Regions from separate parts of the Pseudoalteromonas sp. NH0006-46 genome, predicted to be linked through region 2. Evidence: predicted binding sites of a transcription regulator. Region 2 holds the regulator's gene; each other region holds the start of a gene.
What was found. Region 2 encodes sigma-54, which starts transcription at its own class of promoters, with help from an activator protein. Its sites were predicted from a motif close to GTTGGCACGNNNNTNGNNT; they were not measured.
Positions count from the first base shown of each region.

Region 1: AC27I2_RS02790 (flagellar basal body rod protein FlgF) is a predicted target of sigma-54. The motif match lies at 4,011-4,029, and genes of this name have one in related genera.
Region 3: AC27I2_RS09895 (EF-hand domain-containing protein) is a predicted target of sigma-54. The motif match lies at 4,164-4,182, and genes of this name have one in related genera.

Region 1 covers NZ_BAAJML010000001.1:611,951-620,025, forward strand. The annotation lists gene AC27I2_RS02765 (CheR family methyltransferase) at 1-808, shown strand, start outside; gene flgB (flagellar basal body rod protein FlgB) at 950-1,357, shown strand; gene flgC (flagellar basal body rod protein FlgC) at 1,363-1,794, shown strand; gene AC27I2_RS02780 (flagellar hook assembly protein FlgD) at 1,808-2,488, shown strand; gene flgE (flagellar hook protein FlgE) at 2,548-3,909, shown strand; gene AC27I2_RS02790 (flagellar basal body rod protein FlgF) at 4,067-4,810, shown strand; gene flgG (flagellar basal-body rod protein FlgG) at 4,831-5,619, shown strand; gene flgH (flagellar basal body L-ring protein FlgH) at 5,635-6,318, shown strand; gene AC27I2_RS02805 (flagellar basal body P-ring protein FlgI) at 6,331-7,425, shown strand; gene flgJ (flagellar assembly peptidoglycan hydrolase FlgJ) at 7,548-8,075, shown strand, end outside.
Region 2 covers NZ_BAAJML010000001.1:248,807-256,881, reverse strand. The annotation lists gene AC27I2_RS01145 (ATP-binding cassette domain-containing protein) at 1-502, opposite strand, end outside; gene AC27I2_RS01140 (calcium/sodium antiporter) at 886-1,854, shown strand; gene AC27I2_RS01135 (KpsF/GutQ family sugar-phosphate isomerase) at 1,858-2,829, shown strand; gene kdsC (3-deoxy-manno-octulosonate-8-phosphatase KdsC) at 2,830-3,381, shown strand; gene lptC (LPS export ABC transporter periplasmic protein LptC) at 3,378-3,932, shown strand; gene lptA (lipopolysaccharide transport periplasmic protein LptA) at 3,922-4,458, shown strand; gene lptB (LPS export ABC transporter ATP-binding protein) at 4,455-5,180, shown strand; gene AC27I2_RS01110 (RNA polymerase factor sigma-54) at 5,250-6,749, shown strand; gene hpf (ribosome hibernation promoting factor) at 6,776-7,063, shown strand; gene ptsN (PTS IIA-like nitrogen regulatory protein PtsN) at 7,068-7,520, shown strand; gene rapZ (RNase adapter RapZ) at 7,540-8,075, shown strand, end outside.
Region 3 covers NZ_BAAJML010000004.1:45,105-53,179, reverse strand. The annotation lists gene AC27I2_RS09925 (acetate kinase) at 1-332, opposite strand, end outside; gene yfbV (terminus macrodomain insulation protein YfbV) at 616-1,062, shown strand; gene AC27I2_RS09915 (putative RNA methyltransferase) at 1,079-1,876, opposite strand; gene AC27I2_RS09910 (energy-coupling factor ABC transporter permease) at 1,873-2,520, opposite strand; gene xthA (exodeoxyribonuclease III) at 2,526-3,332, opposite strand; gene AC27I2_RS09900 (exonuclease III) at 3,573-4,004, shown strand; gene AC27I2_RS09895 (EF-hand domain-containing protein) at 4,223-4,744, shown strand; gene scpB (SMC-Scp complex subunit ScpB) at 5,094-5,684, shown strand; gene rluB (23S rRNA pseudouridine(2605) synthase RluB) at 5,681-6,550, shown strand; gene AC27I2_RS09880 (YciK family oxidoreductase) at 6,622-7,368, opposite strand; gene AC27I2_RS09875 (VolA/Pla-1 family phospholipase) at 7,575-8,075, shown strand, end outside.

The sequences.
Region 1 (8,075 bases), 360 kb from region 2:
AAATGAATACGATCAATTTCGTTCATTTTTAGAACAGCAATGTGGTATTGTTCTTGGTGAAAATAAGCAATACTTGGTTAAAAGCAGGCTTGCACCATTAATGGCTCGTTTTGATGTAGGGTCGTTATCTGAACTTGTTAGCAAAACACTAGGGCCACATGAAAGGCAATTACGAGCGGCTGTTGTTGATGCGATGACTACCAACGAAACTTTGTGGTTTAGAGATCAATACCCGTTTGAGCTTCTACAAAACCGCTTGTTTCCTGAGTTTAAAGAGTTAAGGCGACCGGTAAAAATTTGGTCTGCGGCCAGCTCGTCTGGGCAAGAGCCTTACTCTATTTCTATGTCGGTTGCGGAGTTTCAGGCTAAACAGCCTGGTGTATTAAAAATGGGTGCTCAAATAATTGGTACTGATATTTCTAATACCATGCTAGATATGTGCAAAAATGGCGAGTACGACGCGCTAGCTTTGGCACGAGGCTTATCGGCTGAGCGCCGTAAAAAGTTTTTTACAGACAGCGGCAATGGCATGGCAAAAGTAAACGATACATTGAAAAAGCAAGTGAGCTTTAGGCACTTAAATTTACTCGATTCGTATGCGTTGATGGGTAAATTCGATATTATTTTTTGCCGTAATGTACTTATTTATTTTTCTCCTGAAGTAAAAGCTAAAATTATTAAACAATTTGCGCAAGCACTTAACCCTAAAGGTTATTTATTTTTAGGGGCTTCGGAGTCAATGGCCGGATTAAGTGACGAATTTGATATGGTTAGATGCAACCCTGGCATTATTTACCAAAAGAAGTAAACCCTCTTTCTTTCCTTTAAAACGACACACTATGTGTCGTTTTTCATTTTAAATCATTCGATTACAAAAAATATAATCACTCAATTATAAATGGCTTATTTATTGCTTTATACAAACTATGTCAATTTTTTGGAGATGGTTATGGCTATCAGTTTTGATAAAGCTTTAGGTGTGCATCAGCATACTATGTTGATCCGTTCACAACGAGCAGAAGTGCTAGCGAGTAATATTGCTAATGCTGATACGCCGGGCTACAAAGCAAAAGATATTAATTTTGCCTCAGCATTAAAAGCGGCAAAATCACACCAGCAAAGCGGCAATACAATGGTAACTACTAATGAAAAACACATTGGTGGTGGTACCCGAAGTGTGGGTGGTGATGAATTATTTCGTACGCCAAATCAAACAGATACAGGTGATGGTAACTCAGTGGATGTGCAAGTGGAACGGAACTTGTATACACAGAATGCTATGGAGTATCAGGCCAGCTTACAATTTTTAAGCGGCAAGTTTAAAGGCCTGAATAAAGCCCTCGGTAGTCAAGGATAATAATTATGAGTTTATATAACGTTTTTGATATTGCTGGTTCTGGTATGAGCGCACAAAATGTGCGTTTGAATACCACTGCTAGTAATATTTCGAATGCCAATACAATTAGTTCTTCTCAAGACAAAACGTACCGAGCGCGACAACCTGTATTTGCTGCAGAGCTTACCAAAGCTTCTGAGTCGGCAAGTAACAATCAGGGCTCTTCTGTTGGTGTTAAAGTGCTGGGCATTGTTGAAAGCAGTGCACCATTACAAATTGAATACAACCCTAATCACCCGAGTGCGGATGAAAATGGTTATATTTACAAACCCAACGTTAATGTTGTAGAGGAGATGGCGAACATGATTTCTGCTTCTCGCTCTTATGAAACAAACGTGCAAGTTGCAGATGCAGCTAAGCAAATGTTAAGTAAAACTCTGCTGCTAGGTCAGCGTTAACCGAGGGTAGGTTATGAGTAACGATATTAGTACATCTTCATCCTATTTAGACTCTTTACGGTGGCAAGATACAACGCCCACTTCAAATGAAGAAAAGAGCGATGCGTTAACTCAAGAAGACTTCTTCTCGTTGTTAACCCAGCAATTATCGTTTCAAGATCCGAGCAAGCCTGCGGATAACGATCAAATGATTGCGCAAATGACCAACTTCACGATGGCTGAAGGTATCTCAAACCTTAATAGTAATTTTGAGTCACTTGCAGCTTCGATGACATCTAACTCCGCTTTACAAGCGTCAACATTAGTTGGAAAGCAAGCATTACTAGAGTCAGATTCTTTAGATTTAAATGCAACTGGTGAAGCCAAAGGGTCAGTGGTTGCAGAAAGCCCAGTAGAGAGTTTAACGCTTCGTATTACGGATGAATCTGGACAACTTGTAAGAAGTATTGAACTAGGATCGCAATCGGCTGGTGCAGTACGTTTTGCTTGGGATGGTAAAAACGAAGCGGGTGAACGTTTACCGGAGGGTGAATACAATATAGTGGCTGAAGGCAGCACTAACGGTGAATTTTCAAGCCTTCCTATAGCTACGTTTAAAAATATTGAAAGTGTAAATATAAATGGTGCTAATGGCATCATTATTAACACTAAAGAAGGTGCGGTTAGGCTGACTGATGTCGCAGAGATCGCGTAATAGAGTTTAATAATATTTTGCCTGTTTGCAGGCTGTATTTAATAGGTTAGAGGTCAATTATGAGCTTCAATATTGCATTAACAGGCATAGCTGCCGCACAAAAAGATTTAGACGTTACCGCAAATAATATTGCGAACGTTAATACAACCGGTTTTAAAGAGTCACGTGCTGAGTTTGCAGATGTATATGCCTCTTCAGTGTTTAGTTCTGGTAGAACTAAAAATGGTGACGGTGTTCAAACTACTATGGTTGCCCAGCAATTTCACCAAGGTTCGCTGCAATTTACTAATAACTCATTGGATTTAGCCATTACAGGTGAAGGCTACTTTGCAATGAGCCAAGACCTGGGTGCGCAAGATTTTACCTTTACAAGAGCAGGGGCTTTTAAGTTAGATAAAGATAACTTTATCGTTGATGCTAAAGGTAACTTTTTACAAGGTTTCCCTGTAGATGAGGCTACCGGCGATACGACCTCTGTTAGTTTAAGTACTTCGTCGGCACTGCAAATCCCTGATTCGTCTGGATCACCTCGTGCAACGGCAACGGTATACAGCTCATTTAATTTAGATTCACGTGCAGATGCGCCTTCGTTGCCATTTGATCCAACAGAAAGTGCTTCGTATAACTCATCAACTTCAACCACTGTTTACGATTCACTGGGTGAGGCACATGTTTTACAATATTTTTTTGTAAAAAATGATCCGACGACAAACCCTAATGAGTGGGATATACATGCAACGCTCGATGGTTTAGTTGTTGATCCAGCAACGGGCGCTGAGCAAACTACTGCGCCATATACACCTTTAACCACCCTAGGTTTTAGTTCAAGCGGTTTACCTGAAACAACAAATGGGGTTGCTAATACAAACCCAAGCAGTTTCGATGAGTTAGTTTTACCTGCGGGTGCTGGGACTGGTTTATCTTCGTTACTGACTAACGGCGCATCATTTCCTGATACGGGCGTAGAGCTTAATTGGCGAGATGAGGCTGCAACTACAAATAAGCAGCCAACTCAGTACGCAAGTCGATTTGAAGTTAAAGCGCTAGACCAAGATGGCGCTACGGTTGGTCGTTTAGCGGGTATTGATATTGGTACCGACGGAAAAATAGTGGCTTCATACAGTAATGGCGACACATCTTTCTTAGGTCAGGTAGCGATGGTTCGTTTTTCTAATTCACAGGGGTTATCGCAAGTTGGTGATACCTCTTGGAAAAAGAGCTTAACGTCAGGAGAGCCAATTGCAGGTGAACCAGGCTCGGGTACATTAGGTTCAATAAATTCATCAGCACTAGAGCAATCTAATGTGAACTTAACGAATGAGTTGGTTGACCTAATTAGTGCTCAGCGTAACTTCCAGGCTAACTCTCGTGCGCTTGAGGTTAACTCAACACTGCAACAGGCAATTTTACAGATTCGTTAATTTAATACTTAACATCATTTTTAAGGGCTGCTTTTTAAAGTGGCCCTTTTTATTTTTACTTTATTTAGTTTGTTTTATAACCATTTTACATCATTTTCTATTGTGGCATCTATTTTGCATTTCCTGTGTATAGAGATTTTTGAAACGAGTCGATGCTATGGACAAAATGGTCTACATTGCGGCCTCAGGCGCTAAACAAAGCCTACAGGGGCTGGCCCTCAAAGCCAATAATTTGGCGAATGCGAATACCACTGGATTTAAGTCAGACTTTGCACAAGCTCGCTCTATGCAGGCTTTTGGCGAAGGGTTGCCGTCGCGTGTTTTTTCTATGCAAGAGCGTCCGGGTTCTAATATGACCTCTGGCGGCATAGTCGAAACAGGCAGAGACCTAGATATTGCAATGAGCGATAACGCGTGGTTAAGCGTGCAGGATGCCTCAGGCAATGAAGCTTACACCAATGTGGGTACATTAAATATTACCGCTGAAGGTATGTTAATGACCAGCCATGGTCGTCAAGTAATTGGCGAAGGCGGGCCTGTCATTTTACCAGTACCGATCGAAAAAATTGAATTTAGTGAAGACGGCGCAATTCAAGTTCGTCCGCAGGGGGCGCCTGCTACGTTTTTAGAAGAAGTTGACCGTTTGAAGGTGGTTGAAGCTAATAGTTTTCAACTAGAAAAAGGGAACGATGGTTTATTTAGGCCTAAGGCAGGAGAGGTTGTTGATACTTCTGCCAATGTTAAAGTATTAAGCGGAACCTTAGAAATGTCTAATGTGAACCCTGTTCACGAAATGGTCGATATGATCAGCCATCAACGTCAATTTGAGTTACAAGTAAAACTGATGAAAACAGCTGAAGATCTTGATAGATCACAAGATCAGCTGATGCGCATAGTTTAACTTTAAATGAGGACACGATTATGAATCCAGCATTGTGGATCAGTAAAACGGGGCTAGACGCTCAACAAACCGATATTTCGGTTATATCAAACAATTTAGCGAATGCCAGTACGGTCGGTTATAAAAAAAGCCGCGCTATTTTTGAAGATTTACTCTATCAAAATATTAACCAGCCCGGAGGCCGCTCGTCACAAGACACTGAAATGCCATCTGGTTTAATGTTAGGTGCCGGTGCAAAAGTCGTGGCTAACCAAAAAAACTTTTCTCAAGGTAACATGCTAACTACTGAGAATTCATTGGATTGGATGATCTCAGGGCCTGGCTTTTTTGAAGTATTACAACCCGATGGCAATATTGCTTATTCTCGTAATGGGCAGTTTACTACCGATGGCGATGGTCGAATTGTAACGTCTGGGTCTGGTTATGTTGTGCAACCAGAGATGAACGTTCCCGATGATGCGCAATCAATCACTATTTCACAAGATGGTGAAGTATCTGTGCGTATTTCAGGCCAAGCCGACAACGTTGTTATTGGCCAGCTTACAATTAGTGATTTTATCAATCCATCGGGTCTTGAGCCTGTAGGGCAAAACCTTTACACCGAAACGGCTGTAAGTGGCGCGCCTGTGCAAGGTAACCCGGGTGTAGAAGGCTTAGGCACAATTATTCAGGGTTCACTTGAAACATCAAATGTAAATGTAACAGAAGAGTTGGTTAACCTGATTGAAACGCAGCGAATCTATGAAATGAACTCAAAAGTTATTTCGGCGGTTGATGAAATGATGAGTTACATTAATCAGCAATTATAAGGTGTAGGGGGAATTATGCGTCATTATATGTTATTTGCGGTAGGTACATTATTTTTAAGTGGCTGTGTCTCAACACAAAATAGTGATGTTGTTCAAGATGACCCCTATTATGCGCCAATGTATCCTGAACCAAGTATGGAGCCGGTAGTTGCAACGGGTTCGTTATTTAATACTAATGTATCAAACGACTTATACGCAGACCGAAAAGCACTGCGTACTGGCGATATTATTACTGTTAATCTACAAGAGTCTACTCAAGCAACAAAAGCTGCTAAAACAGAAACTGATAAGCAATCTGATGCTAGCCTAGACCCTGTAATAGGGCTTGGTGGTTTACCCGTTAACATTGGTGGCGATAGTATTCAGTTTGGTATTGGTAGCGATGCCTCTTTTACGGGTGATTCTAAATCAAATCAATCCAACAGCTTATTTGGCAATATTTCGGTCAATGTTATGCGTGTTCTACCTAACGGTAACTTAGTGATTCGCGGCGAAAAGTGGTTAACGTTAAACACTGGCGAAGAATTTATTCGTTTGGAAGGTTTGGTACGCCCGCAAGATGTGAGTTCTGATAATACAGTTGAGTCAAACCGAATAGCCAATGCACGTATTCAGTACTCTGGCAAAGGGCAAACACAAGAAGCGCAAAGTGCAGGTTGGTTAACACGTTTTTTCAGCAGTTCGATTTTTCCTTTTTAGAGGGCATTCATTATGAATGTATTAAAGTTAATTTGTTTAATCACGCTAATAGGTTGCCATTTTTCGGCAAATGCAGAGCGTATTAAAGATATTTCTATGGTCGAAGGGGTTAGATCGAACCAGTTGGTAGGTTATGGCTTAGTAGTCGGTTTACCGGGTACTGGTGAGCAAAGCCGGTTTACTCAACAAAGCTTTAAAGGCATGTTGAGCAATTTTGGAATTTCGCTACCTGCAAGCTTAAGTCCTAAAATTAAAAACGTTGCTGCCGTTGCTGTACATGCTGAATTACCTGCTTTTAGAAAGCCAGGTCAAACAATTGACGTCACCGTTTCATCTATCGGCAGTGCGGGTAGCTTGCGTGGCGGTACTTTGTTGCAAACGTTTTTAAAAGGGGCTGATGGCAATGTATATGCTGTAGCTCAAGGCAGTTTAATTGTTGGAGGCCTCGGCGCACAAGGTGCTGACGGCAGCCGTGTTGTTATTAATACCCCGACGGTGGGGCGCATTCCAAGTGGCGCAACAGTAGAGCGTGAAGTTAAAAGCCCGTTTATGCAAGGTGACTTTATAACTTTTAATTTAAATCGCCCTGATTTTACAACAGCAAAGCGCCTTGAAAAAACAATTAACGATTTAGTCGGGCCTAACAGTGCAAAAGCAATCGATTCAGTCTCTGTTCGTGTGATTGCTCCTAGAGATGCCTCTCAACGCGTATCTTATTTATCAACACTTGAAAACCTGGAGTTTAAACCTGCAGATATGTCTGCCAAAATTATAGTTAACTCCCGTACTGGTACTATTGTAATAGGCAAAAATGTTAAGTTGCAGCCTGCTGCAATAACGCATGGTGGGTTAACAGTTACTATTACAGAGCAGCAAAACGTGACTCAACCTAATGCGTTGGCTGAGGGGGAAACGGTAGTGACACAGCAATCAATCATTGATGTTAACCAAGATGATTCTCGTGCATTTGTTTTTAACCCGGGTGTTAGCTTAGACGATTTAGTACGCGCTATTAACGAGGTAGGCGCTGCACCAGGCGACTTAATGGCTATTTTAGAAGCCCTAAAAGAAGCTGGAGCTATTAACGGTCAACTTGTTGTTATTTAATATTTATTAAGCTTTAGCAAATGCTTTGCTAAAGCTTCCCTTTTACTCCCTCATTCACATTTCCAATCTGGCTTAAATTTTGCATTTTAATTTATATTATTCACTATTGTGTCAAAAAGCTGATGGAAACGAATCATCTAGACAAACAAAACTTTTTTGATTTAGGCAATTTAGATTCACTTCGTAAAGAAGCCTTAAGCAGTGGTGATGCATCGACTGATGCGTCTAAAGCCGCTCTAAAAAAAGCAGCTGCGCAATTTGAAGCTATTTTCACTCAAATGTTACTTAAAAGTATGCGTAAAGCTAACGAAGCGTTTGAAGATAAAGAAAGTCCGCTTAACTCAAGTAGTGTTAAGTTTTTTGAAGACATGCACGATCAACAGCTATCTACTGAGCTTTCATCAAATGGCTCTTTAGGCCTTGCTGATTTAATTGTTCAGCAGTTATCGCCAGACGGCAAAACTTTTATGCCGGGCTCTGTATTGAGAACCACCAATGACTTTTTAAGTGATATGCGTGCTGGCTCGTCGCTTCCTCATACTCAAAACGAAGAAAATGCAGCGATTAATGTGCATAACAATAAAGCCGATTCTAAAGTGCCTAAAGCATCTTCAGCGCCATTCGAAAGCACAGAAGAGTTTGTTACTACA
Region 2 (8,075 bases):
TAATAAGCTCTGGATCGAGCGCTATTGCGCGCGCAAGAGCTGCACGCCTTGCCATACCGCCAGATAACTCTGAGGGCATTAAATCTTTAGCGCCACGCAAACCCACAGCCTGCAGCTTCATTAGCACAACTAATCGAATAAGGTCTTCACTTAGTTTTGTGTGCTCGCGAATCGGAAAAGCAATATTGTCAAACACAGACATGTCAGTAAACAAAGCACCACTTTGAAATAGCATGCTCATTTTTGTACGCGCTTCATATAATTCTGAGCGCGTCATGGAAGGAATACTGCCACCTTCAAATAAAATATCACCCGAGCCAGGTTTTAATTGACCACCAATTAAACGCAACATCGTGGTTTTACCAATGCCGCTTGGCCCCATAATCGCAGTGATTTTGCCTTTAGGCACACTAAAGCTCATATTTTTATATATGACCCTATCGCCCCTGGAAAAGCTAACATCCTTGACTTCTACTATTGATTGCGACAAGTCGCTCTCCATAAAAATGTTCACTAGTGCCCCTATTTTAAATCTTTTTGATCCAATATGGAAAAAACAATTCGTAAGATTTTGTAATGTACGTGCAAAACACACATTAAGACTCACTTATATTCACTTAACCAACACTTAAACTAGGACCTCTCACCCTGTCGAAATCAAATTTAAAGTAAACTGTTTGGTATTTAGGTAAGGCTGAGCCACTGTAGAAAATTACTTCCTATAAATTAGCAAAACTTTGATACTGAAAGGCTGTCAGCTTCTACTAATTAATTTTAGTAAAATGAATTAGTCTACGTAGTTGACCTTACTCTTTTATTTATACTTTCATCGTGGCATTTGTTACTATTCGCGCCATTCCTATTTTGAACAACTGGCTTAATACAATGGTTACCTCGTTTGTTATTTTGATTCTTGGTTTTGCAGCCCTAGTTTGGAGTGCTGACAGGTTTGTTTATGGTGCTGCGGCACTGGCTAAAAACTTTGGTGTACCAACCTTAATTGTTGGTTTAACCGTTGTAGCCATGGGCTCATCAGCACCTGAAATGATGGTGTCGGCCTCTGCCGCATTAGCAGAAAAAACCGACACCGCGGTAGGTAACGCAATTGGCTCAAATATCACAAATATTTTGCTGGTGTTAGGTATTACCGCTTTATTTAGGCCTCTTAGCGTTTCTTCAAGCACATTAAAACGTGAAATCCCGTTAGTGCTTATTATATCGCTGGCTACCTGGTATATATTTTCAGATAACTACTTTTCGTTCACCGAGGGCGTTGCGTTATTAATTGGTTTTGTTGTATTTATTGGCGGGCTAATTATTGTTTCGCTGCGTGCTAAAAATCAAACAGACCCATTTGTATCAGAAGCATGTGACGAAGTACCAAACGACGTACCAACTAAAAAGGCCATTCTTTGGTTGGTTATTGGTATGGTTTTACTCCCTATTAGCGCACATTTTTTAATTGATTCAGCGGTGAATATTGCTAAATACTTTGGCTTAAGCGATTTAGTGATTGGCTTAACAATTATTGCAATAGGAACTAGCCTGCCTGAGCTTGCTGCCTCGATTGCGGGCGTGCTTAAAAATGAAGATGATTTAGCGCTGGGTAATATTGTTGGCTCTAATATTTTTAATATTCTTGCCGTATTGCCTTTTGCAGGCATTATTAACCCTTCAGTTATTGACCCGTCGGTTGCTAACCGCGACATACTAATAATGATTGGTGCCACGGTTGCGCTTATTATCATGTCATTGAACTTTAGGGGTGCTCAACGCATCAATAGAGTAGAAGGCGGCTTATTATTAATCGCATTTTTGGGCTACCAAGGGTATATTTTTAGTCAAGTAGGGTAAGTAATGGCAACGCTAAATTTTATTGAACAAGGCTTACGTGTATTAGATATAGAGCGCCAAGCATTGAGTGATATTGCACGATATGTGGATGAAAATTTTCATCAAGCATGTCAATTAATATATGATTGCCAAGGCCGAACTATCGTTATAGGTATGGGAAAATCAGGTCATATTGGTAATAAAATAGCAGCAACATTAGCAAGTACTGGCAGCCCTGCTTTTTTTGTACATCCGGGTGAGGCCAGTCATGGCGATCTGGGGATGATCACTAAAAATGATGTGGTTATGCTCATTTCTAACTCTGGTGAAACAAGCGAAGTACTCAATATAATTCCTGTTTTAAAACGCCTTGGCGCCAAAATGATAGCCATGACAGGCAACGCCAGCTCAACGATGGCCACGCTTGCCAACGTACATATTTGCATAAAAGTACAAAAAGAAGCTTGTTCGTTAGGCTTAGCTCCAACAGCAAGTACAACAGCAACACTTGCAATGGGTGATGCCATGGCGGTTGCACTCTTAGAAGCCCGCGGTTTTACAGCTGATGACTTTGCGCTATCTCACCCCGGCGGTAGTTTAGGTAAACGTTTGCTGCTGACCTTAAAAGATGTTATGCATAGCGGTAAAAACACACCTATTATTAATGTTACGCAAACTATAAAAGATGCGCTAATAGAAATGTCGGCCAAAGGGTTAGGTATGACGGCCATAGTTGATTCTCAGCAGCAACTTGTAGGGCTATTTACTGACGGTGATTTACGCCGTATTTTAGAACAACGAATTGATATACATACAACACAAATAGATGTTGTGATGACTAAGTCCTGCACCACTGCAACACAAGATATTTTGGCCGCTGAAGCGTTAAATATTATGGAGCAAAAACGTATAAATGGCTTAATAATTGTTGATGAGCAAAATCACCCTATTGGTGCATTAAATACGCAAGACTTATTAAAAGCAGGAGTACTATAAATGCAATTTGAAGAGCTCTATCAACCTCTAAGCGAAGACGCAAAAGCACGTGCTAAAAAAGTAAAGCTGCTTATTTGTGATATCGATGGTGTGTTTTCTGATGGTCGTATTTATCTGGGTAACCAAGGTGAAGAGCTCAAAGCGTTTAATACAAAAGATGGCTTTGGCATTAAAGCGCTAATTAACAGCGGCTTTGACGTTGCGGTTATTACCGGACGACATTCAAAAATAGTACAACAGCGTATGACAAGCCTAACAGTACAACACATTTACCAAGGTCAAGAAAACAAACTCCTCGCTTATGAGGAGCTAAAAACAAAGCTTAACTTATGTGATGAGCAAATTGCCTACATTGGCGATGACGGCCCCGACATGCCGGTAATGGAGTTAGTAGGGTTTGCTGTTGCAGTAAATGACGCACATCCGCTAATAAAACGTTTAGCGCATTACACCACACAAATGCTTGGTGGATTTGGTGCAGTGAGAGAGCTTACCGACCTGCTAATGCTTGAAAACAACAAACCCTTGACCACCAAAGGTACGAGTTCATGAATGCAGCGCGCATCATATTAAGCGTTTTATTCATCAGCTGTATGGTTTGGCTTTGGTACCCTTATTTCACACAAGTAAGTTTACCGCAGCAAACCGAAGCAGACATTATTGCAAAGCCCGATTACACTGCCATAGAGCTAAAACAAACAGCGTATGACGAGAATGGGAAGATTAGCCACAAAGTAACGGCAGCGCGAATGGAGTTATATCAAGAATTAGGATTTACCTTTTTTGATAAACCCATTTTTACGCTTTATAACGACAAACAAACGTGGCGAATTAACGCTAACGAAGCAACACTATACGAAGGCAGACAATTAATACTAGAAGGTAACGTTGTTGCTAGTAACTTAACTGATAACGCAATGATAGATAAAATAAATGCTGATAATATTCAGGTAGATATAAAATTACTAACGATGCAATCAGAACAACCTGTCATTGTTACAGGACCCAATTTAAAGATCACCGGTAAAGGCCTCGAAGCCGATTTAAAAACCGAAGTGATAAAACTAATTAACCATACGCGAACTATTTATTATGACCAATAAACTATTAACACTCTTTATTATTCCAACATTTATACTTGCACTCGGTGCAAATGCTGCTGAACCAACGGCGCCACTTGCTGCAAATCAAATTTCTATTAGTGCTGATAAGCAAGAAGGTCAACTGAAAGAAAATGTAGGTATATTCGAAAAAAACGTTGAAATTATTCATGGCGACAGAAAAATTACCGCTGACCGCCTAGAAGTGCATAAACGCGATGAATTGGGTGATAACAAGCAACTGTTAATTGCTACAGGTACACCCGCTTATTTTGAAGAAAAACAAGCCGACGGCACAATAATGAGCGCCAGCGCTAATGAAGTTAGATACGATGTTTCTAAACGTTTTTTAACATTAATTGGAAATGCACAGGTCTCTCAAGCTGGGCAAAAAATGAATGCAAAAAGCATTACCTACGATATTGAGCAACAACTCATTAGCGCCGAAAAAGATGAAAGCTCAACGGATCGCGTGCACACCATTTTAGTACCTGTGGAGCCAAAAAAAAGCGATAAAGGTAAGCCATGAGTACATTAAAAGCAGAGCTATTAGCCAAAAGCTACAAAGGCCGAGAAGTAGTTAAAAATGTAGGCTTAGAAGTTAAAGCCGGCAGCATTGTGGGCTTACTTGGTCCTAACGGTGCCGGTAAAACCACCACGTTTTATATGATTGTAGGCTTAGTCCCTAGCGATAAAGGTAAAATATCTATCGACGAGAACGATATTACTCTTTTACCTATGCACAGTCGTGCTAGATTAGGCATTGGCTACTTGCCGCAAGAGTCGTCTATATTCAGAAAGTTAACCGTGTATCAAAACTTAATGGCTATTTTAGAAACTCGAAAGGAGCTCACTAAGCAAGCCAGAGAAGATACACTTAATAATCTATTGGATGAATTTAGTATTCAACACATTCGCGATAGCAAAGGTATGGCACTATCGGGCGGAGAGCGTCGCCGAGTAGAGATTGCACGTGCTTTAGCTGCAGATCCAAAGTTTATTTTATTAGACGAACCGTTTGCCGGCGTTGACCCTATTTCAGTGTTGGATATTAAAAAAATTATTGAACACCTTAAAAACCGTGGTATTGGTGTATTAATAACAGACCATAATGTAAGAGAAACCCTTGATGTTTGCGAAAAAGCCTACATAGTTTCTCATGGGGAACTGATTGCTTCTGGTACCCCTGAACACGTATTAAACGATAAAACTGTACGCGATGTATATTTAGGCGAGCAATTTAGGCTGTAACATTTACGCCTTATTTGTATGCATCTGCTAGTATTAATTATAACAACTTAAAAGGATTGTTAGAGATACATGAGGCAATCACTACAGCTGCGCATGGGCCAGCAACTTACAATGACACCTCAGTTGCAACAAGCTATTCGCTTGCTGCAATTAAGCACATTGGATCTTCAGCAAGAAATACAAGAAGCGCTCGACAGCAACCCATTACTTGAGGTTGAGGAGCAAGACTATGCCGATGACCTTGCAGGCAAAAATGAGCAAAAAGCAGATAATGATGAAGTGACAGTAAGTGCATCTGCAGATGAAGCCCCCAGTGAGTATGAACAAGACAGTGGTGAAGCCCTAGCAAAAGATACCGTCAGTGACGACATGGCAATGGACGTTAGCTGGGATGAGTACATGAGTGCCGCCCCAGCATCGTCTTCAGGCCCCATGCCTGAAGATGAGTCTATTTATCAAGGTGCATCGACTGAAACCCTTCACGAATACTTAATGTGGCAATTACAACTAACGCCATTTAGCCCTACGGATGAAGCGATTGCTATTGCAATAGTTGAAGCCGTGGACGACTCAGGCATATTAACCCTCAGCTGTGAAGAAATTTTAGAGAGCTTTAATCAAGATAACGACGATGACGTTGAGGTTGAACTTGATGAAATTGAAGCCGTTTTAAAGCGTATTCAATTATTTGACCCTGTTGGTATTGCAGCACGAAGCTTACAAGAATGTTTGTGTATTCAGTTAAATCAATTTGATAAAGGCACCCCTTTTATTGACGAAACAAAAATGATTTTAACCGAGCACATAGATTTGTTAGCTGCTCGCGACTACCGTACATTAATGAAAAAAACGAAGCTCAAAGAAGATGAGCTTAAAGAAGTAATGACACTTATTCATACGCTTAACCCAAAGCCTGCAGACACAATAGTGCGAGAAGAGTCTGAATATGTAATACCAGATGTGTCAGTTAAGAAAATTAAAGGCCGCTGGGTTGTTGAACTAAACCCAGACAGCATGCCAAAAATTCGTGTGAACAGCCAATATGCTGCAATGTCGCGTACAGTTAAGTCGAGCGGTGATAGCCAGTTTATTCGCTCACATTTACAAGAAGCTAAATGGTTTATTAAAAGTTTAGAAAGCAGAAACGACACACTTTTAAAAGTAACTAACTGTATCGTAAAACAACAACAAGGCTTTTTTGAACACGGTCCAGAAGCCATGAAACCTATGGTTTTAAATGATGTAGCCGAAATGGTAGAAATGCACGAATCGACAATTTCGCGCGTAACGACTCAAAAGTACATGCACACACCGCGTGGAATATTTGAGCTTAAATACTTTTTCTCAAGCCATGTAAGCACGGAAAATGGTGGAGAATGTTCATCCACAGCGATACGAGCACTTATCAAAAAATTAATCGCAGCAGAAAACTCAGCAAAACCATTGAGTGATAGCAAAATTGCGGATATATTGGCTGAGCAAGGAATTAAAGTAGCAAGACGGACAATCGCAAAATACCGCGAATCTCTTGCTATTCCACCGTCAAATCAGCGAAAGAGCCTGATCTAAGACGCTAAACAAAGAGGGTAATGCTTATGCAACTAAATTTAACTGGTCGTCATGTAGAACTAACTGATTCATTAAGAGACTATATAAATACCAAATTTGCGAAGCTAGAAAGGCACTCTGATCATATTAATAATGTTCATGTCATTCTTGATATAGAAAAATTAAATCAAAAAGCAGAAGCAACTATTCATGTAAGTGGCGCTGAATTATTCGCATCCACTGAACATCAAGATATGTATGCAGCGATTGATTCATTGATTGATAAGCTTGACCGTCAAGTAATTAAACACAAAGAGAAGCTTGCTCGACACTAATATGATGAAACTAAGTTCACTTATATGCCAGGACTGCAGCAAAGCTGCGGTCCTTTTTAATAGTAAAAAAAGAATTTTAGAATTTATTAGCGAGCTTGCTCACGATAAATTACCGTATTTGTCTCAACAAGATATTTTGGGCGCTTTATTAACTCGCGAAAAGCTAGGTAGCACAGGAATAGGAAGAGGCATAGCTATTCCACATGGTCGAATGAGCGGCGCACAAGAACCTTTAGCATTAGTATTAGTAAGTGAAACACCGATTAACTTTGATGCTATAGATAATCGACCAGTTGATATTTTTGTTGCACTCATCGTACCTGATGGTGATAACCAGCAACACTTAAAGACGCTAGCGACGATAGCTGATAAACTAAAAAACAAAGAATTTTGCAAACAGCTACGCTGTGCTAAATCGGACGCCGAGCTGTATCAAATTATTGTTGACCAATCGTAATAAATTTAAAGGGTGATTAATGGAGTTGATTATCATAAGTGGCCGTTCTGGTTCTGGTAAGTCGGTTGCTTTACGCGTTGTTGAAGATCTAGGTTATTATTGCGTAGATAACATCCCTGTAAATTTATTACCTTCTTTGGTAAGAAGCGTTTCTGATAACTACGATAAAATCGCCGTTAGCATCGATGTGCGAAACTTGCCAAAAGAACAAGATGAATTTAATCACATTATTGAATATTTACCGGGTTTTACAAAACCAACACTATTTTATTTAGACAGTGAAGATCAAACATTAATAAAACGTTTTTCAGAAACAAGACGTTTGCACCCTCTATCAATCGATTCGCTTCCGCTTGATTTAGCCATAAAAAAAGAAAAAGAACTACTTGACGTGCTAACTACTCGTGCCGATTACATGATAGATACCAGCGACTTGAGTGTTCATCAACTCGCTGAATCGATTCGTGAAAAAATATTAGGTAAAAAAGACAAGCAGCTGATTGTCACATTTGAATCATTTGGTTTTAAACATGGTATACCTAAAGAAGCAGACTA
Region 3 (8,075 bases), on a different contig from region 2:
TTGTCGTTAATTAATACTGATTTAGTGAAATGTTCACCACCATGAACAACACGGTGACCCACAGCGATTAGCTGTTCATCTAGTTTATGATCTTTTATTAACGTTACTAACGTATCAATTGCCTCAGCATGAGCTTGATTCGGCGTTAAATCAATGAGGGTTTTAACTCCCTTGAATTTATACTTTACCGACGGAGTTGCTGCACCTAAACGTTCTGCTAAACCAGATATTATTTCATTACCGGTGTTTGCATCAATAATGGCAAATTTTAAACTTGAGCTACCACAATTTAGTACTAAAACATGTTGTGGTTTAGGAGCAGGTGTAGGCATAGATTTGATTTCCATAAATAAAGTTTAGTCAGTGAACGTTAAGCTATTTTGTTACACTAATATATTAATAAAGCGGCTAAAGTGGGTTATTAAGTAAGGCTATCAATAAGCTACTTTAGGCTTTTATTTTAAACCATCTGCTGTATTTAGTTTAGTGTTTTGCATAATTTAACAGCAAAATTAAGCACTTTTACTGATTAAGTGAAACCATATGAATTTGTGTTACAATTTATTGAGCGCAAGCTCATTTATATATTGAATAAAGTTAATGTGAGGAGTCATGATGCAAAAAAGTGTGATGTCACAAGTTCAAATTGGCCGACAGTACGCAAAACAATGGCCAATGCGAAAAGAGCTCGCTCCGTTGTTTAGTGAGTTCAGAGTTATTAAAGCAACAGAACTGGCTATCACGGTTATGCCGATACTTGCTATGTTAACGTTGTTTTTTCAACTTAATTATTTGGGGCCTGATTTTTTACCTCAAGCTATTGCCAGTGCATTATTCTTCATCTCACTACCTTTGCAAGGTTTATTATGGCTAGGGAAACGTGCGCAAACACCACTAGACCCTGTTATGCAAAACTGGTACAAAGAGCTTCACACAAAAATGGTCGCTAATGGGTATCAAGCCAAACTAAGTGAAAAGAAGCCTCGCTATTTAGAATTAGCGCATTTACTTAAAGATATGTTCGAAAAAATGGATAAAGCGTTTACTAAAGAACAGTTTTAATAAACGCTAGCGTTAATCATGCTTTCTTAAATTGCGTAATATAAAATGACAAAGTAACTAGGTGGTCACCTTTTTCTTCTAAGGCCTGCCAATGTTCAGGTCTAAATTTCCACGCAAACGGTGTCATCATAATCAGGTTTTTAACATCATTAATACTCAGTGTAACTTGCTCAGTGATTAAATCTTGGTGAGTTTCAGTGAAACCCTCAGGTACATCTACTTTCGTATGCTTGTTTACTGTTTGGTAAATATAAGCTTTTAACTCTTTTAGATGCCATGGGCCGGGGCTTGCGACCACAAGCGTGGCATTTGGTTTAGCGAGTCTATCAAGCTCTTTAGAAAATAAAGGCGCAAATACACTTATCAGTATATCAGCAAACTCTTTTTTAAACGGTGCCTGGCTGATTGAAGCCACACTAAAATGGCAATGAGCATATCGCTTTGCGGCATATTTAATAGCTGATTTTGAAATATCTACACCATAAATATTTGCTTGTGTGTTATCTGCAATAGCATGAGTGTAAAACCCTTCACCACACCCTAAATCAATAATATTATTACCTTGTAAACGGCTGACAATATCGCTGAGTGCTTGTTGTAAAAACGCATAATAGCCTTGCTCTAAAAAAGTACGTCTTGCCTGTACCATTTCAAGTGAGTCACCGGGCTGTTTAGAGTTTTTGTTTTGAACAGGGAGTAAGTTAACGTAGCCTTCTTTCGCAAAGTCAAAACTATGATTGTTTTCACAACTCAGCGAATTTAAAGAGTGTGATAGCGATTTGCTACATAAAGGGCATTGATATTCAAGACTCATGAGTCAAGGTAGTCCTTGTCGTAAAAAGTTTTAACCCAATGGGGACGGTACGTGATTAAGATAGTGATAGCCATTCCATTTAACATGGCTTCTGGAAACCAAATTATAGCACTTAAATAAACGTAATTGTCTGCAAGTTCTGGCCAATTGTACTGGCCTAAAAAGAAATAAAAGAGGGCACCCAAACTTATTTTGATACATGCTATAAACCCTGCAGTTATAAAAGCACAAACAAATATATATACAAAAAAATGCCGCGGTAAATAGTGATAGCATAAAATAAAACTTAAATAACTCAGCAATATGGGAATAAAAGCGCCAATAAGTAACTGTACAGGTAAAAGGTTAAAACTAACCTGCCCAAATGAAAACAACAAAGCACTTGCTAGTAGGCTACTCAAAATGGCTAGCCGCCAGCCCACTATTAATGTAGCTGCGGTAATACCCAGTATATGTAAGTCTAGGCCGGTTAAAATACCGGCTTTAATGCGCCAAAGTAATGCAAACACAAGGGCATAGGCTAATACGCCGGTTTGCCTCGCAGACGTTTTATAAAGCGATTTATAGGTGTTTTTGTCAAAACTAAAAATCGCAATAGCAACTACAAGGACCCACAACAGCCCTTGTATTTCAGTGTTTAACATTATAGCTACTTAAACGTTGACCAAATAGGCGCATGATCTGATGGCTTTTCGATCGCGCGAAGCTCATAATCTATTCCAGACTCAGTGCAACGCTCAGCAAGTGAATGGGTTGCAAGCACCACATCAATTCGCAGGCCGCGATTATCTAAAAAGCCTTTAGAGCGGTAATCAAACCATGAATATTGATCGTTCACCTCGGGGTAGAGTTCTCTGAATGTATCTTTGAACCCCCAATCTAGAAGTGTTGCTAGCCATTGACGTTCTTCTGGTTGGAAAGAGCACTTACCTGTTTTTAACCAGCGTTTAGCGTTTACCTCGCCAATACCTATGTCCAGGTCTGTAGGGGATATATTTATGTCACCCATAACAACCACATCTTGTTCGGGAGAAAGGTGTGTATTTAAGTGGGTCATCAAATCTTTATAAAATTGACGTTTATACGGGAATTTAGTTTCGTGGCTAATGTTATCGCCTTGCGGGAAATAACCATTCATAACTGTAATGTCGCGGCCGCTATCTTGTTCAATAGTGACACTGATCATACGCTTTTGCGACTCTTCTGTGTCGGTAGCAAACCCTTTTAAGACCGATTTTGGCTCTTTTTTGCATAACATAGCTACGCCGTAATGTGCTTTTTGACCATGAAAGTAGACGTGGTAACCCATTTTTTGAACATCGTCTAATGGAAACGCTTCATCATGAACTTTAATTTCTTGTAAGCCAATTACGTCTGGTTGATGCTTATCAATAACAGCTTGTAATTGGTGAAGACGAGCACGCAGACCATTGATATTGAAAGAAATCACTTTCATTCGATTTACCTTTAAATTAGTGCTTATTTTAATGGTAAATTGTATCAGTAATTTAGCTTATATAACATGTCTGAAATGACAAAATAGCTGCGCAAATGTTGATCAAATGCTGGTGAAAGTTTAAACATTGTTAATGTTGTATTAATTTATAAAATAAATAAAAAATTCAATTGATCTGCACAAAATTGGCTATATAATGCGCGCAAATTCATTGGCAAACTCGTTCACATAGGATCTCTCATGAAAGCACAATTATTTTTAGCGGCAACATTATTAGTATCTTCTTCTGTTTCAGCTCAAAGTAACACTTACTTTAGTCAAGACAACTCAATTGAGTCTAAATTGTGTGTATTAAGCGCAAACGAAGGTTTTTCTGCGGCACGTAAATTAGCAGCTAAGCACAACGTTTACTTATCGCGTTTTTCACAAAGCATTATGTGTAACGGCCAAGATATTCGCGATATTGCAAAAAAAGATTCAACAAACAACATAATTGAAAACAAAGTAGAAGTGTTTGCTAAAGACGCTCAACAAGAAACTCAACTATGTATTACTGCACTAAAGCAAGGTTTAGCGCCAGTACGCCAAAAAATCGGTAACTTAAACTCGCTAAAATGTAATGGTCAAAAAGTTACTGATTTTGTTAAGCGTTACCAAAATGCTGCAATTTAATTAGTACAACAAGAATTAACGAGAGCCCAGCTTTTATAGCTGGGCTTTTTTTTGCAAAATTTACAAGGTTGATTGAAAAGGTTTCAAGTCTAACGCATTGAAATAGAATGAAAAATACACAGGAAACCTGCAAGCTATTGAAATTTATGTTTATTTAATTTTGGCATTAGACTTGTATTAGTTGTTGTGACATTTACTAACAACGAAGGACACGTCTTATGAAAAAGTTAACATTAGCAACAACTATCCTAGCAACATTAAGTTTAGCGGCCTGTGCGTCTAATCAAGGTCTTGATAAAATAGATAGCGACTTTGCAAGTCTAGACAACGATAGTGATGGTTTCATTTCAAAAGTTGAAGCTGACGATGATAATATTTGGGGGCATTTTTCTAATATCGACACTAATATGGATGAAGAAATTAGTCGTAAAGAATTTAATGCCTACATGCAATTAAATACTGGTAAAGTTGCTACTGACAGTGATGTGAGCGAATCAGCTTTTAAAGCAAATATTGCTAAGTTTGATAAAATTGAAAGTAGCTTTGCAAGTTTAGATAACGACAGTAATGGTTACATATCAGTTGTTGAAGGTAATGACGACGATATCTCTAACCACTTTGGTTACATGGACAAAAACAAAGATAAACGAATTAGTAAAAACGAGTTTACGGGTTACATAAAGAAATATGGTAAAGCCGTAGCTGAAGATGATGCATTAAAAGTAATCAAACACAGCTAACTGTGATTTAGTTTCAAAACAGCAAGCCAGTTATAGTAACTGGCTTTTTTTATGGGTAAAGCTCAGTAAGCGCTTATCTTCCAAGGTTGAAATTGCAGCAATCTGTTTGGTATTTAGGCAAAATAGAGCCTGCTTAGTGTGGTTATTCCCTATAAATTGGCTATGACGCAGGAGCCGTTATCGAGCCCACCAATTTACAAACTTTGCGCCGAGATTAAACAGCACCTAGTTTAAACTCATCTTCATTCGTAAAGATAACAGACCTAATAAATTACCAGATATATTTTCCTAGTTAGTGCTTATTCTGTCATAATAGATGGCTGTGTATTTTTATTTATTAAGAGTGTATATGGCTGGGCGGCGAATTAGTGATGAGCAGTTAGTTGAAATCATTGAAGCTGCAATTTTTGTTGCAGACAAACCCATAAGTAAACGCCATATTAAAGACACTGTTTTAATGGATATTGCAATTTCTATGTCACGAATAAACCATGCCATAGAAACGATACAAACACATTTTCAAACCCGTGGTATCCGCCTTGTTGAAGTGGGCAGTGGTTATCGATTTCAAGCATGTAGCAGTTTAAGTCCTTGGTTGAGTAACCTTTGGCAAGAACGAGCGCCTAAATACTCACGTGCTTTATTGGAAACACTATCACTTATTGCCTATCGTCAACCCATTACACGTGGCGAAATTGAGCAAGTAAGAGGGGTAACAACGGGTTCGAATATAATTAAAACTTTACTCGAAAGAGAGTGGGTTAAAGTAGTAGGGCATAAAGAGGTACCGGGTAAACCCGCTTTATACGCCACGACTAAACAATTTTTAGATTATTTTTCATTAACGGGTTTAGAAAACTTACCTGCGTTACCTGCGCAACAAGAAAGTAAAATAGACCAGTTATTAAGTGATCCTTCTGTGAGAGAACCATCCGAATGAATGTACAAGGTGAAAAGTTACAAAAAGTCCTAGCCAGAGCTGGTGTAGGCTCGCGCCGTGAAATGGAAAAATACATTGACGCAAATCGTGTTAGTGTTAATGGCAAAGTCGCTAAATTAGGTGACCGCGTTGAAGAAACCGATTTAATTCGAGTAGACGGTCATACCGTAAAAATTGAAGAGAAAGCAGACAGAATTTGTCGTGTGATAATGTACAACAAACCAGAGGGAGAATTGAGTACACGCAAAGACCCTGAAGGTCGTCGTACTGTATTTGACAGACTACCTCGTATTGATGGCGATCGTTGGATAGCTGTAGGCCGACTGGATGTAAATACATCTGGTTTAATGTTGTTTACTAATGATGGTGAATTAGCAAATCGTTTAATGCACCCAAGTTATGAAGTTGAGCGTGAGTATTCTTCGCGTGTGTTTGGTGAAGTAACAAACGAAACACTTAAAAACTTGATGCGCGGTGTAGAACTTGAAGATGGTCCTGCAAAGTTCACAAATATTAAACCGCTTGGTGGTGAAGGAATTAACCGTTGGTTTAATGTGACGTTAAATGAAGGGCGTAATCGCGAAGTTCGTCGTTTGTGGCAATCTCAAGATGTTGAAGTGTCGCGTCTTATCCGTATTCGTTACGGTAAGTTAGAGCTCGACAAGCGTGTTCCACAAGGTGGTTGGATTGAATACGACTTAGATACCGTTAACTATTTACGTAAAACGGTTAAGTTAGGTCGTGAAACGCAAACTAAACTTTCAGTTATGCCAGAGAAACGTAAAGACAAACGCGCTAAAATTAATCAAATTAGAAAAGCGGTTAAAAAGCACAATCAACGTGTTAAGTCGACTAAACGTAAGTAACATTTTAACGTTCATAAAAAAGCCGCATTGTTGCGGCTTTTTTATTTAGGCTATTAAAAAATTAATACCTGTTACTTTTTTATTTGTGCATCTAATGACTCGCCATTGACTGCAGTTGAATCATCACTCATTAAATATAAGTAAGTAGGCATTATGCTTTCAGGCGTTGCCAACTTATCTCTATCTTCACCCGGGTATGCCGATGCGCGCATTGATGTACGTGTGGCGCCTGGATTAATACAGTTTACGCGAATGTTTGTTTTACCTACTTCACAAGCCCACGTTTGCATCATACCTTCAACTGCAAACTTAGAGATGGCATAGGGCCCCCAAAACTCACGGCCTTTTCGACCAACACCTGATGAGGTGAAAACAATAGACGCGTTGTCTGATTTACGCATTACGGGGAATAATGCTTTGGTGATCATTGCTTGAGCTGTCACATTAACTTTCATGATGTTCTCAAACGTAGATGAACAAAAATGCTCTAGTGGCCCAAGAGATCCAAGTATGCCTGCATTATTTAGAAGCCCGTCTAAACGGCCAAACTGATTTTCAATAGTCGCAGCAAGATCACGATAATTTTGTTTTGTCGCGCCCTTTAAGTCCATTGGTACAATTGCAGGTTTAGGATATCCGGCATTCACAATTTCATCGTATACGCATTCAAGTTTATTTGTTGTTTTACCTAATAAAATGACTGTAGCACCATGTTTGGCATAAGTAATAGCCGCTACTCGGCCAATACCATCGCCCGCGCCGGTGATTAAAATAACTTTATCGTTTAATGCATTTTCAGCTGCTTGATAAGTGTGCATAAAAGTACCAATTGATAGATTTTTTTTGATTTTAACATAGCAAATCGACAAGTAATCGAATTTATTGAAAAATTAGGTGGCGAAAAAAGAAACTTTACGTTAAGTTTAACTGGTCTAATGTCTCATTAATAATCTGATTACATTGTTTTAACTTGATACACTGATTAAACACACTATAAAAATAAAATATGTTCGGAGTCACCAATATGAAGAAAATGCTACTTTCACTCTCTGTCACTGCTGCTTTAGCAGGTTGTGGCGGCGGAGAAACGTTAGAAGATGTTAAGAATGAAACCGCTACAGTAGTACCCATGGCCACGGTTAGCTTTGACCCCGCCAACGGTGTGATTTCTGTTCCCAACGATTTATTAATGAGCGGCACCCAAGATGGTACTTTAAACATTCCGGGTGAGCTAGATGACGATAATGTATCTATCCCAAGAGCAGCTTATGCTGACCCTCAGCTTGCGCTAGGTGCACTTGACGGCTGGTCGTCTCAGGTTCCTTACAAAGTTGATTTGACATTTCCACCCACTGTATCACTTGACGAAGCGTCAGCTGGAACACCAGGCAGCGTAAGAATTTTTGAAGTAATAATGGGTGCAAGCTTAACAGATGCAGAATGTTCTGTTGCTCCAGCAGGCGCTGCTTGTAAGCTAGTAGGTGAATTAACATTTGGTGTTGATTTTGTTACTCAAGCTTCTGGA